Regions from separate parts of the Pseudomonas sp. LBUM1651 genome, predicted to be linked through region 2. Evidence: predicted binding sites of a transcription regulator. Region 2 holds the regulator's gene; each other region holds the start of a gene.

Region 1 (4,457 bases), 1.4 Mb from region 2:
TTGTTCCGCCGCCAGCGCCGTGCTGTGGGACAAATCGGCGGCCTGGGTGACGTTCTGGTTGATGTCCTCGACCACGTGGGCCTGTTGCAGGGTGGCGCTGGCGATGGAGGCGTTCAGGCCGTTGAGGTTGCGCAGTGCCTGGCCAATGGCATTCAGGCTCGCACCGGCGAGGCCGGCCTGTTCGATGGTCAGTTGGGACGCGCGACTGCTGTCGCCAATGACCTTGACCGCCGCTTCGGAGTGGCCTTGCAAGCGTTCGATCATCGACTGGATCTCGGCGGTGGACTTCTGGGTGCGCTGGGCCAGCAGGCGCACCTCATCTGCCACGACGGCAAACCCGCGACCTTGCTCGCCGGCCCGGGCGGCCTCGATGGCGGCGTTGAGGGCGAGCAGGTTGGTTTGCTCGGCGATGGAGCGGATCACTTCCAGCACGCTGCCAATCTGGGTGCTTTCGGTGGCCAGGGTGCGGATGACTTCCACGGCCTGATCGATGGTGCCAGACAACGTGTCGATCTGTTGCAGGCTGCTGTCGATGTTGACCTGGCCCTGCTGCGCCTGGGATTCGGCATCGCGCATTTCGCTGGCCGCCTGCTCGGCGTTCTTCGCTACATCCTGCACGCCGTATGTCACTTCATTGATGGCCGTGGCCACCAGTTCCATCTGCTGGGATTGTTGCTGACTGCGTTGCTGGGCCTGGGCAGCGTCGTTGCCCAGCTCGCTGGACGACTGGCCCAGAGCGCTGGCGGACGCCTGCAATTGACCGATCACCAGCCGCAGTTTGGCGGTAAAGGCATTGAAGTGGCGGGCCAGTTGCGTCACTTCATCCTGGCCATGGGTATCGAGGGTGCGCGTCAGATCGCTTTCGCCGCTGGCAATGTTGGCCATGGCGTTCACGGTTTCCTGGAGTGGACGCACGATGCTGCGGGCAATCAGGATCACCAGCAGCGCCATGATGGCGGCAATCACCAGCCCGACGACGGTCGCTTTCCACACCTGGGCCATGAATTCGGCTTGCATGTCATCGATGTACACGCCCGAGCCGATCACCCAGCCCCAGGGTTCGAACAGTTTGACGTAGGAAGTTTTCGCTACCGGCTCGCTGGCGCCCGGTTTCGGCCAGCGATAGTCGATTGCGCCGGCGCCCTTGGCTTTGGCGAGGGCGACCATTTCATTGAACAGCGCAAACCCGTCCGGGTCGCGGATCGCCGAGAGGTTCTGGCCATCGAGTTTCGGGTTGGCCGGGTGCATGATCATCACCGGCGTCAGGTCGTTGATCCAGAAGTAGTCGTTCTGGTCATAGCGCAGGCCGCGAACGGCGGTCAGTGCCTGTTTCTGCGCGGCCTCGCGTGTGAGCGTGCCGGCAGTTTCCAGTCCGTGGTAATAGGTCAGAATGCCGCTGGCAGTCTGCACCACGTGCTGGGTTTTCTGGGCCTTGGCGTGATACAGGTCTTCGTGGATCTGCTTGAGCATCAACACGCCCAACGTCAAAAGCATCATGACGGCCACGATCAAAATGAGCCACAAACGGCGGCTGATCGACATATTTCGCAAGCTGTTCATAACGCGGTCACTCCGGTTTCTTTTTCTTGTAATAAATGATCGCCAGCATCCAACCACATTTTGCCGATCGGGTATATCCGACCCAAGTCCTATAACGTGGCAGCGTTCATCAGCCTTGTCTGATAGGATTTCGGCCCCGCACGGAAATACCTGAATCCAAGTCGATGTTTCACGGAATTTTTACGGTTCCGTCCGGATTCTGCGCGCGCGGGCCTTTCAGCTACGCTGACTGTTTTGAAAAAAATACTAACGGGGCATGCCGTCGCGCATCGCTTCTTGGGGGATTGATGGATCTTTGGACTGCCTTTTCGGCATTGATTCTTGGGGTTGTAGAAGGGCTGACAGAGTTTTTGCCCATTTCCAGTACCGGGCACCAGATTATCGTTGCTGACTTGCTCAACTTCGGTGGCGAGCGGGCCATGGCCTTCAACATCATTATCCAACTGGGGGCGATCCTGGCGGTGGTGTGGGAGTTTCGCCGCAAGATTTTCGACGTGGTCATTGACTTGCCGACGCAGCCGAGCGCTCGACGTTTCACCGCGAATCTGCTGATAGCCTTCCTGCCGGCCGTGGTGTTGGGGGTGATTTTCGCTGATCTGATTCACGAGTATCTGTTCAACCCGATCACCGTGGCCACCGCGTTGGTCGTTGGCGGTATCGTCATGCTGTGGGCTGAGCAGCGTCAGCATGAAGTGCATGCCCATACGGTCGACGAAATCACCTGGAAAGACGCCCTGAAAGTCGGCTTTGCCCAGTGCCTGGCAATGATTCCCGGGACCTCGCGTTCCGGCTCGACCATTATTGGCGGTTTGCTGTTCGGCTTGTCGCGCAAGACGGCCACCGAGTTTTCGTTTTTCCTGGCGATGCCGACCATGGTCGGCGCTGCGGTGTACTCGGGCTACAAGTACCGCGACCTGTTCGTGCCGGCTGATTTGCCGGTGTTCGCCATCGGCTTCGTTACCGCATTCATCTTCGCGATGATAGCTGTCAGAGCCTTACTTTTGTTCATCGGCAGCCACAGCTACGCGGCGTTCGCCTGGTATCGCATTGCGTTCGGTGTGGTGATTCTGGCTACCTGGCAGTTCGGCTGGGTCGACTGGACCGCGGTCAAGCCATGAATGATGCCAGCGGGCGCAACAGCCCCGGACGCAACTCCGGAGGGCAGATCCAGAACCCAAGGCTGAAACTGCTGGTGTTCGCAGTCGTGTGCGCGCTGCCGCTGATGGGCTCGTTGTCGTTTTGGCTGCGAGGGATTTCACTGATTCCCCTGGCAGCCTACGGCATCGTCAGCGTGTTGGCGTTCTTCCTTTATTGGAGCGACAAGCGCAAGGCCCGCACCGATACCTGGCGTACGCCCGAGAACGTGTTGCATGCGGTGGAACTCGCCGGTGGCTGGCCAGGCGCCTTGCTTGCCCAGCAAGTGTTCCGGCACAAGACGCGCAAAGTGTCGTTTCAGCTGCTTTTCTGGATGATCGTGCTGCTGCATCAAGTGTTCTGGATTGATCAGCTGTTCCTGGGTGCAAACCTGTTGGCGCTGTTCTAAAGCAGCAGTCCGACCTGCGTGCGCTTGGGCAGCTTGCTTACCACCAGTTGATGAGAACGTTGCAACAGGCATTGCAATTCTTCGGCGCCCAGCGGGTAGGGCGTTTGCATGATGATCCACTGGGCCCGAGCCAAGTACGGCGCCGGATGAACGCCCGGGCGATCGCAATGCCCCAGAAACAGATCCTTGTCGACCTTGAAGGCGAGGGATTCGCCCCGCAGGTTCTGCAGGGCGAACATCTTGTTCCCGGCAATCGAAAACACCCGCACACCACCCCACTTGTAGTCTTCCCGCGCACCCGGCAATGCCAGGCAGAACTGTGCGACGTCCTCTTCGCTCATGCGTCCAGCTTTCATATCAGTCGGTCCCCGCAGGCATTGAATGATTCGATCAAATGGTCGAGCCAGGCGCGGACGGCCGGCATGACCCCGCGCCGGTGAGGGTAGACCGCTTGCAGCCAGCCGCCAGGCAAAGACCAGTCGGGCAGTAACTGCACCAGCGCGCCGCTTTCCAGTTCTTGCTCGCAGTACATCATTGGCAGCATGGTGAAACCCTGCCCGGCGAGGGTGCAAGCCTTGCGCACGATGAAGTCGTCGATACCGAGTCGCGCTTCGAGTGCGAGGTCATGACTTTGGCCCTGCTGGTCGAGCATGCGGATGTGCACCATGCGGTCGGCTTCAAGGGCGCCGAGTACCGGCAAACCCTTCAAGTCTTCCGGGTGGTTGATTTCCCGGCCTTGCAATAAATCGGGACTGGCCACCAGCCACAGCTGAGCCTGACGCAAACGTCGGGTGACCAGTAAGGGGTCTTCATCCCCCAGCTCCCGCACACGCAACGCCACATCGACGCCCTCGGTCACCAGATCGACCCTGCGGTTGAGCAGCATGACTTCCAGTTGAACCTGAGGGTATTTCTCGAGAAAGCTGCTGACAACCGTCGGTAACAATTGATGGGCCAACCCTACCGGGGCGGACACCCGCAGGCGTCCGCGAGGTTCGCTGGACATGCTGGCCACGGCTTCATCGGCCATCTCGGCTTCCAGCAGCATGGCCTGACAGTGCCGCAAATAGCGTTCGCCCACGGCGGTCAACTTCAGTTGCCGCGTGGTGCGTTGCAACAGGCGTGCGCCAAGGCGTTCCTCAAGCTCGGCGATCCGCCGCGACAACCGCGACTTGGGAATGCCCAGCAAACGCCCGGCCGCTGCGAAGCCACCGGCTTCGACCACCTTGGCGAAGTAGTAGAGATCATTGAGGTCTTGCATGGTTTTAACTCGATTGTTCTATCAGTGAGACGAACTATCGCATTGTTGCGGTCTAATCAGCTATTGGTTTCATCTGTAGGATTGTCTCCATCA
Region 2 (4,457 bases):
GGCTTTTGGCTCGGGCGCCTTGGCGACAGGTGCCGGGGCTTTGGCGACGGGTGCCGCTACCGAAGAAGCGGCGGAACCGGTGCCAACTTCAGTGAACTTGCCTTTACCGTGCAATTCGTCGAGCAGCGATTCGAACTCGTGATCCGAGATCAGATCGCTGCCGGCCGCTTTAGCGGTAGGCACAGCGGCGGCCGGGGCCGAAGCAATGGCCGACTCCAGCGCGTCGACGGCAAAGTTGCCCTTGCCGTGCAGTTGATCGAGCAGTGCTTCGAACTCGTCGTCGGTAATGTCGGAACTGTCGCCTGTCGCTTTCGGGGCAGCCGGTGCAGCAGGCGCTGCCACCGCGTCGACGGCGAACTGGCCTTTGCCGTGCAATTGATCGAGCAACGACTCGAATTCTGCATCGGTGATTTCGTCGCTGGCTGCTGCATCCGCGGCAGGCAGCGAAGCAGGCTGCGCAGCCACCACGGGCGCCTCGGCCTGAGCCTTGACGGCGTTCAGCGAGTCCAGCAGTTGTTCGAATTCGTTATCGGTGATGTCGCCTGATTCGGCTTCGGCAGCCGGTTCTTCCACCACTTCAGCCACAGGTGCGGCTTCATCGGCGGTTTGCGGCTCGGCCAGACGGGCCAGGGCCGCGAGCAATTCAGGCGTGGCAGCCGTGATCGGGCTGCGTTCGCGGACTTCGCTGAACATGCTGTTCACCGCGTCCAGCGCTTCGAGAACCACGTCCATCAATTCCGAGTCGACGCGACGTTCACCCTTGCGCAGGATGTCGAACACGTTCTCGGCGATGTGACAGCACTCCACCAGCTCGTTGAGCTGGAGGAAGCCGGCGCCCCCTTTTACAGTGTGAAAACCGCGAAAAATTGCATTGAGCAAGTCCGCATCATCCGGTCGGCTTTCAAGCTCGACCAGCTGTTCGGACAGTTGCTCTAGAATCTCGCCGGCCTCAACCAGGAAATCCTGAAGGATCTCTTCATCGGCGCCGAAGCTCATTAAGGGTGTGCTCCTACAGGTCTAAAAACCTAAAATACCTAAAATACCTAAAACCCTAGGCTGGATAGCAAATCGTCCACATCGTCCTGACCGGACACAACGTCTTCTCTTTTATCGGCATGAATCTGCGGACCTTCACCCTGAGAGAGATGTTTTTGCGGATCTTTTTCAGCAAGCATCGCTTCACGGTCATGTTCGATGCCCGCAAAGCGGTCCACCTGACTGGCCATAAGCACGAGCTTGAGCAGGTTGCTTTCAACTTCGGTGACCAATTGGGTCACACGCTTGATCACTTGACCTGTGAGGTCCTGGTAATCCTGAGCGAGCAGAATGTCGTTGAGGTTGCTCGACACCACGCGATTATCCGCGCTGCTGCGTGTCAGGAAACCGTCGACACGCCGAGCCAGTTCGCGGAATTCCTCGGCCCCGACTTCGCGACGCATGAACCGCCCCCAGTCCGTGCTCAGCGCCTGCGCTTCATCGCTCAGGCTGTTGACCAGCGGTGTGGAGTTTTCGACCAGATCCATGGTGCGGTTGGCGGCAGCCTCGGTCAGCTTCACAACGTAACCCAGACGCTCGGTGGCATCCGTGATTTGCGAAACTTCCTCGGCTTGCGGCATGTGCGGGTCAATCTGGAAATTGACGATCGCGCTGTGCAGCTCGCGGGTGAGCTTGCCCACTTCCTGATACAGGCCGCGGTCACGGGTCTGATTGAGCTCATGGATCAGTTGCACAGCGTCGCCGAACTTGCCTTTCTCAAGGCTTTCGACCAGCTCGACTGCGTGTTTTTTCAGGGTCGATTCAAAATCGCCCTGTGAAGATTCGTTTTGGTCCATAGCTCCCCCGTGGCGCAGTTTCTCAACCGATGCGTTCGAAAATCTTCTCGATTTTTTCTTTTAACGCCTGGGCCGTGAAGGGTTTGACCACATAGCCGTTAACACCAGCCTGGGCCGCTTCGATGATCTGCTCGCGCTTGGCTTCAGCGGTCACCATCAGCACTGGCAGGTGCTTGAGCTTTTCATCGGCGCGCACGTGACGCAGCAGATCGATACCGGTCATGCCAGGCATGTTCCAGTCCGTTACCAGAAAGTCGATGCTTCCGCTGTTGAGAACCGGAATGGCAGTAACGCCATCGTCAGCCTCGACCGTGTTGGTGAACCCAAGGTCACGCAACAGGTTTTTTATGATCCGCCGCATCGTTGAGAAGTCATCAACGATGAGGATTTTCATGTTCTTGTCCAATTCGACCTCCAAGCAGTCTTAAACGCGCCCAGCACCTGGACGCGCCATTTCAATCAATCCGGCAAAGCACTCAATGACTGTCTGGAGCACAACAGATCGAGACCGGCGCAGTTCAACACCACACCAGCCACGTTCGCAGTGTCCCCACACTGCCTTCAGCGCGCTCGCCACTCCCCCAAACGCCCCCGCAAACGGGCCGCGCACTGGCTGTGTAACTGGCTGACCCGAGATTCGCTGACCCCCAGGACCTCACCGATTTCCTTGAGATTCAACTCTTCGTCGTAGTACAGCGCCAACACCAGTCGCTCACGCTCCGGCAAATTGGCAATCGCGTCCGCCAGCGCCGCCTGGAAGCGTTCATCTTCCAGATCGCGTGACGGCTCGATATGAGCACTCGCGCCATCCTCGTGCAGCCCTTCGTGTTCGCCGTCCTGCAACAGATCGTCGAAACTGAATAACCGGCTGCCCAGGGTGTCGTTCAAAATCCCGTAGTAATCGTCGAGACTCAATTGGAGTTCGGCCGCAACTTCGTGATCTTTAGCGTCACGGCCGGTTTTAGCTTCAATCGAGCGAATTGCGTCGCTGACCATGCGGGTATTGCGGTGGACCGAGCGTGGCGCCCAGTCCCCCTTGCGGACTTCATCGAGCATCGCGCCGCGGATTCGAATGCCCGCGTACGTCTCGAAACTCGCGCCTTTGCTGGCGTCGTATTTGGTCGATACTTCAAGCAGGCCGATCATGCCGGCCTGGATCAGGTCTTCGACCTGGACACTGGCTGGCAGTCGCGCCAGCAAGTGGTAAGCAATGCGTTTGACCAGTGGCGCGTAACGCTCGATCAGCTCGTACTGCGCGTCACGTGCCGATTTCTTGTATAGGTTGTAACCGCTGGCTGTCATAGCACGGGTCCTGCCGTTTGTTGCACGAGGCGCTCGACGAAAAACTCCAGGTGCCCACGCGGGTTGGCAGGCAGCGGCCAGGTATCGACCTTTTGTGCGATGGCCTTGAAGGCCAGGGAGCACTTGGAACGCGGGAAAGCTTCATAAACCGCGCGCTGCTTCTGAACGGCCTTGCGCACGCTTTCGTCGTACGGCACCGCACCGACGTATTGTAAGGCGACGTCGAGGAAGCGATCCGTGACCTTGGTCAACTTGGCGAACAGGTTGCGTCCTTCCTGCGGGCTCTGGGCCATGTTGGCCAGGACGCGGAAGCGGTTCATGCCGTAGTCGCGGTTCAGCAGTTTGATCAGTGCGTAGGCGTCGGTGATCGAGGTCGGCTCGTCGCAGACCACCAGCAAGACTTCCTGCGCGGCGCGAACGAAACTGACTACCGAGTCACCAATACCCGCAGCGGTGTCGATCACCAGGACGTCGAGGTTGTCGCCGATATCGCTGAACGCCTGGATCAGGCCGGCATGTTGCGCCGGGCTCAGATGCACCATGCTCTGAGTGCCGGACGCCGCCGGGACGATGCGGATCCCGCCGGGCCCCTGCAACAACACGTCGCGCAGCTCACAGCGGCCTTCGATGACGTCGGCCAGGGTACGTTTGGGTGTCAGTCCCAGCAGGACGTCGACGTTCGCCAGCCCCAGATCGGCGTCCAACAGCATGACGCGCCGGCCGAGCTCAGCTAGAGCCAGGGACAAGTTCACTGACACGTTAGTCTTCCCGACGCCACCTTTGCCGCCGGTCACCGCGATCACCTGTACGGGATGCATGCTGCCCATGTTATTTCTTTACCTTGTCTTGCATAGACGGAGGCCACATTACTGGCTGCGCGTTCACAAACGGAACAATGCATGGCAGACCATCGATGTAGGTACAAAAACTGTTCATTAATACCTCAGCCAACCTGCTTGGTCGGGCTGTGGTAAATATCAGCGAACATGTCAGCCATGGCTTCTTCGCTGGGTTCTTCCTGCATTTGCACGCTGACGGCACGGCTCACCAGCTGATGACGACGCGGCAGATGCAAATCATCCGGAATCCGCGGTCCATCGGTCAGGTAAGCCACCGGCAACTCATGACTGATTGCCAGGCTCAACACCTCGCCCAGGCTTGCCGTTTCATCCAGTTTAGTCAGGATGCAGCCAGCGAGCCCGCAGCGCTTGTAACTGTGATAGGCGGCGGTTAAAACCTGTTTCTGGCTGGTGGTTGCCAGAACCAGATAGTTTTTTGATTTGATGCCACGACCGGCCAGGCTTTCGAGCTGCATGCGCAGTG
Region 3 (4,457 bases), 880 kb from region 2:
GGGGCGGTGGTGTCGACCTCGGTGCGCTTGCCGACGGATGAAGCGGGCCTGATTCAGGTCGATCAACTGCACGTGGGTTGCTGGGTCGAATTTCAGGAGGACGAGGATCACAACCTGCGCTGCAAGCTGGCTGCGATCATCGAGGCCACGGGCAACTACATTTTCGTCGACCGCACCGGGATGAAAGTACTGGAACGCAGCCGTACCGGCCTGGCCCTGGATTTTCGCCGTGGCGCGGTGCGAACCCTGGACGACACCTTGCTCTTCGACCGGGCGCTGGAGTCGGTAATCGGCAACCTGCGGCGTCTCAATCGCGGCAAGTGATCGCGCGCCGGGGGGCTATCGCGGCATACTGGGCGCCAACACAGTCGACGTTGAAGGAACCTGTATGCAGTTGGACCCCGCGAGCGGTTGGTGTCAGGGCGTGAATGTATGTCCGTCACCCAACTTCAATGCGCGCCCCACGGGCGAAATTTCCCTGCTGGTGATCCACAACATCAGTCTGCCGCCGGCGCAGTTCGCCACCGGCAAGGTGCAGGAATTTTTCCAGAATCGGCTGGATGTCACAGAGCATCCCTACTTTGAAGGGATCGCTGACCTGCGGGTGTCCGCGCACTTTCTGATTGAGCGTGACGGCACTGTCACTCAGTTTGTCTCATGTCTTGAGCGCGCCTGGCATGCTGGCGTGTCGTGTTTCGACGGTCGGGAAATCTGTAACGACTTTTCCTTGGGCATCGAGCTCGAAGGCACGGATGACCTACCGTTCACCGACGCTCAATATGAGGCGTTGACGGCCCTGACCTTGCAGCTGCAAAGCACTTTCACGGCCATCACCGCACAGCGCATCTGCGGACATAGCGACATCGCGCCGGGGCGCAAGACCGATCCGGGGCCGGCGTTCGACTGGGCTCGTTATCGCACCGCCTTGGCGCGCCGCCCTGGCTAAAGAGGAACAAGAATGAGTTTTCTGGTGTTGCTGTTGGCGGTGTGGATCGAGAAATTCTCGGCCCTGCGCCATCGGATTCAACGTGACGGTGGCTGGGTACGCGAGCTTCACAAGCTTGAAGTCAGCCCGCGTCTGGCCAACCGTCCGTGGTTGATGTTGGTGATTCTGGTGTTGCTGCCGGTGGCGCTGCTGGGCTTGCTACTGGTGGTTCTGGAGCCGGTGGCTTACGGACTGTTGGCGTTGCCGGTGCATTTGCTGGTGGTCATCTACAGCCTGGGTCGCGGCGATCTGCTGGCCGGTCTCGGGCCGTTTCGCGATGCCTGGCGCCGGGAAGACCTGCAGGCCGCCGCTCACGTGGCACAGCGCGACCTGGATATTTGCGCCGACAGCGGCGAACAACTGCTGGAGCGGGTGGAAGGGCATCTGCTCTGGGAGGCCTACCAGAGCTTTTTTGCGGTGATTTTCTGGTACTTCCTGTTGGGCCCGGTGGCGGCGTTGAGCTATCGACTGCTGGCACTTGCCGAAGAACACGGGCAGAACCTCGCTGTCGTCGAGCGCGCCGCACAATTACGCCACGCGTTCGATTGGGTGCCGGTGCGTCTGCTGGCGGCCAGCTTCGCGTTGGTCGGCAACTTTGTCGCGGTCAGCCGGGTGATGCTGCACGAACTGCTGAACTGGAACATCAGCGCCGCCCAGTTGATCGAGAAGGTCGGGCTGGTGGCCGGTGAAATTCCTGCGCCGGTGGTCGGGCCGGACGGCATCAACAGTCTCGACCGGATCTGGGAATTGCTGCTGCGAGCGGCGGTGCTCTGGTACGCCGGTTTTGCGCTGTGGACCGTCCTTCCCTAAGTACACCGACCTCTGTAGGAGCAGAGCTTGCTCGCGAAGACGGTGTGTCATTCAACAGTTAAGTTGCCTGACACACCGTCTTCGCGAGCAAGCTCTGCTCCTACAAGGACCGTGCCCTCTCTCACGTTAACCTTAAGTTACAAAACCTCCCGCCGATTTAAGCTATACAGAGATAGCACTGAATAGTGGCTATCTGCTGTCTGTCTGTGCCTGCCAATAAAAATAAGAATGCAAAGGGAGACTTCCAGTGAAGAGCTTGCTCTATCCCGCCGTCGCGCTAATGAATCGCCTGAGCTTCGGCATGAAGTTCAGCCTGATCAGCGTTCTGTTCCTGGTGCCGATGCTGGTGACCAACTTTTACCTGGTGCGCGATTCCTATCGTGAATTCCAGGGCACTCAGGTCGAACTGCAGAGCCTCGACCTGCTGGGCAGCAGCCTGACCTTGCGACGCGACCTGGAAACCCTGAACAATCTGGTGCAGATCAACGTCACCCTTGGCCAGTCCGGCAAGGCAGGAAATGTCGAGTCCAAGATCAGTGCCCTGGAACAAAGCGTTTTGGCCCGCCTGCAAGGGCTGGCGGCGATGACCACCGATCCAGAACAAATCACGGTTTTTGATGGCAAACGCGATGAAATGATCACCGCGTTCAAGGCCCAGCAAGCAGAAAACTCCCTGCAAAGCAAAAGTGCGCTGATCGGCAAGTTGCTCGGCAATGCACAGATTTTCAGCCAGATCATCGCCAGTCAGGCAGGTTTGAGCCGTGACAGCCAGAGCGACATGCGTCAACTCACTGAACTCATCACCAACGTCACGCCGCCCGTCACTCAGACATTGGGCGATGGCCGGGCAATGGGCTCTTACTCTCTGGGGCAAGGGTTCCTGAATTCTTCTTCGAGCACCCGTTTCGATGAGTTGCTGGCGCAGATCGAAAAGCTGCAGGCCGAGTACGGCCTGAAATTGCAGGACGCGCTGGGCTCAAGCAAAGCGGCGCGTGAAACCCTGACCGCCCAGGCCGAGAGCAGTAAGGCGACGCTGAAAAAAGCCAGTGAACTGTTCGAAGAACAAGTGGTGATGGCAGACACCCTCGATGCGCCGTGGCAGGCCTTCTACGATCAGGTCACCGGCCTGATGGACCAGACTTACCAACTCAACGAAGCCACCCTGAAATTCCTCGATACCCAGTTGCAACAGCGACTGACTCAGAACCGTACGCACATGGTCCTGCAGGCCGTCGCGCTGTCGGTGGTATTTGTGTTGATCTTCTACCTCTACGGCGGCTTCTACGCCTCGACCCGCACCACCCTCAAGCGTCTTGGCGCGATGATGGACAAGGTGGCAGCCGGTGACATGACCGTGACCTTCAACGCCAACAGCCGTGATGAGCTGGGTGAGTTGGGCGAGGTGTTCAACGGCACCGTGAAGAAAATCCATGACTTGATCGAGCGTGTCGGCCACACCGTCGGTGAAGTCGAGCGTCAGGCCGGTCAGGTCGAGAATGTGTCGGCCCAGAGTAACCAGGCCGTCGCGGGGCAGCGCACGCAGATCGAACAGGTCGCCACGGCCATGAATCAGATGTCGGCCACGTCACTGGAGGTGGCCCGCAGTGCTGCGGCGGCGGTCAACAGTGCCCACAGTGTCAACGACGAGACCATCAGTGGGCGCGGTCTGGTGGAGTCGCAACAGGGGAGCATTGCTGCCCTCGCGAGCGAGATCGATCAGTCAGTCCTGGTGATCAATCAACTGGCCAGCGACAGCCAGTCCATCAGTCGCGTGCTGGAGGTGATCAAGAGCATCGCCGAGCAGACCAACCTGCTGGCGCTCAACGCGGCCATCGAAGCGGCCAGGGCGGGCGAGCAAGGCCGAGGTTTCGCGGTGGTGGCGGACGAGGTCCGGACCCTGGCCAAACGCACCCAGCAATCCACTGAAGAAATCGAGCAGATGATTGCCAAACTGCACAGTGGTGTCGGCGCAGCGGTGAAAGCCATGGGCACCAGCCATCAAATGGCCAATGGCACGGTGGGGCAGTCGGAAAAGGTCCAGCAGGCGCTGGAAAATATCCTTGGGGCGGTGGGAATGATCGTCGACCAGAACCAGCAGATCGCCGCCGCCGTAGAACAACAGACCGCCGTGGCGCACGACATCGACCAGAACATCGTCGAGATCAACCGTGCCGGCGAGCGCACCGCCGAAGGCGCGCACCAGACCGAGGATGCCAGTCGGGCGTTGTCGGCTCAGGTGGTGGAGCTGAAACAATTGATCAGCGCGTTCCGGGTTTGAAGCCGCACCGCTTCCTTGTAGGAGCGAGCTTGCTCGCGATGGACGTCAACGATGACTCGTGTTGTCTGGATGAACGCGTCGTTTGAACGTTTTTCGCGAGCAAGCTCGCTCCTACAGGAGGGCCGTATTACCAGTTGAACACTTCACACGCATTGGTCGTGCTGACGGCGGCCAATCGTTCCGGGCTGACCGCCATGATTTCAGCCAGCGCCGAACAGATCGCCGGCAGATGCGCCGGGCTATTTCGCAGACCGGGGAACATCGCGGGCGCCATGTCCGGTGAGTCGGTTTCCAGGACCACCGACTCCAGCGGCAACTCAGCCAACACGCGGTGCATGCGCAAGGCCTGCGGCCAGGTCGCCGCGCCGCCAAGACCCAGCTTGA

What was found. Region 2 encodes FliA, which starts transcription of late flagellar genes. Its sites were predicted from a motif close to CTAAAGTTTNNNNNNNNNNNGCCGNTAA; they were not measured.
Region 1: a site for FliA is predicted at 1,688-1,715, ahead of ACA066_RS14480 (methyl-accepting chemotaxis protein). Genes of this name have one in related genera too.
Region 3: a site for FliA is predicted at 1,927-1,954, ahead of ACA066_RS03870 (methyl-accepting chemotaxis protein). Genes of this name have one in related genera too.

The regions. Positions count from the first base shown of each region.
Region 1 is NZ_CP166805.1:3,119,064-3,123,520, reverse strand. Features, by position in the region: gene ACA066_RS14480 (methyl-accepting chemotaxis protein) at 1-1,560, opposite strand, end outside; gene ACA066_RS14475 (undecaprenyl-diphosphate phosphatase) at 1,848-2,678, shown strand; gene ACA066_RS14470 (DUF1294 domain-containing protein) at 2,675-3,103, shown strand; gene ACA066_RS14465 (MmcQ/YjbR family DNA-binding protein) at 3,100-3,459, opposite strand; gene ACA066_RS14460 (LysR substrate-binding domain-containing protein) at 3,456-4,364, opposite strand.
Region 2 is NZ_CP166805.1:1,731,116-1,735,572, reverse strand. Features, by position in the region: gene ACA066_RS08005 (chemotaxis protein CheA) at 1-996, opposite strand, end outside; gene ACA066_RS08000 (protein phosphatase CheZ) at 1,044-1,832, opposite strand; gene ACA066_RS07995 (chemotaxis response regulator CheY) at 1,855-2,226, opposite strand; gene fliA (RNA polymerase sigma factor FliA) at 2,394-3,134, opposite strand; gene fleN (flagellar synthesis regulator FleN) at 3,131-3,961, opposite strand; gene flhF (flagellar biosynthesis GTPase FlhF) at 4,078-4,457, opposite strand, start outside.
Region 3 is NZ_CP166805.1:848,118-852,574, forward strand. Features, by position in the region: gene ACA066_RS03855 (DUF1631 domain-containing protein) at 1-324, shown strand, start outside; gene ampD (1,6-anhydro-N-acetylmuramyl-L-alanine amidase AmpD) at 389-946, shown strand; gene ampE (regulatory signaling modulator protein AmpE) at 959-1,795, shown strand; gene ACA066_RS03870 (methyl-accepting chemotaxis protein) at 2,043-4,073, shown strand; gene ACA066_RS03875 (TatD family hydrolase) at 4,201-4,457, opposite strand, start outside.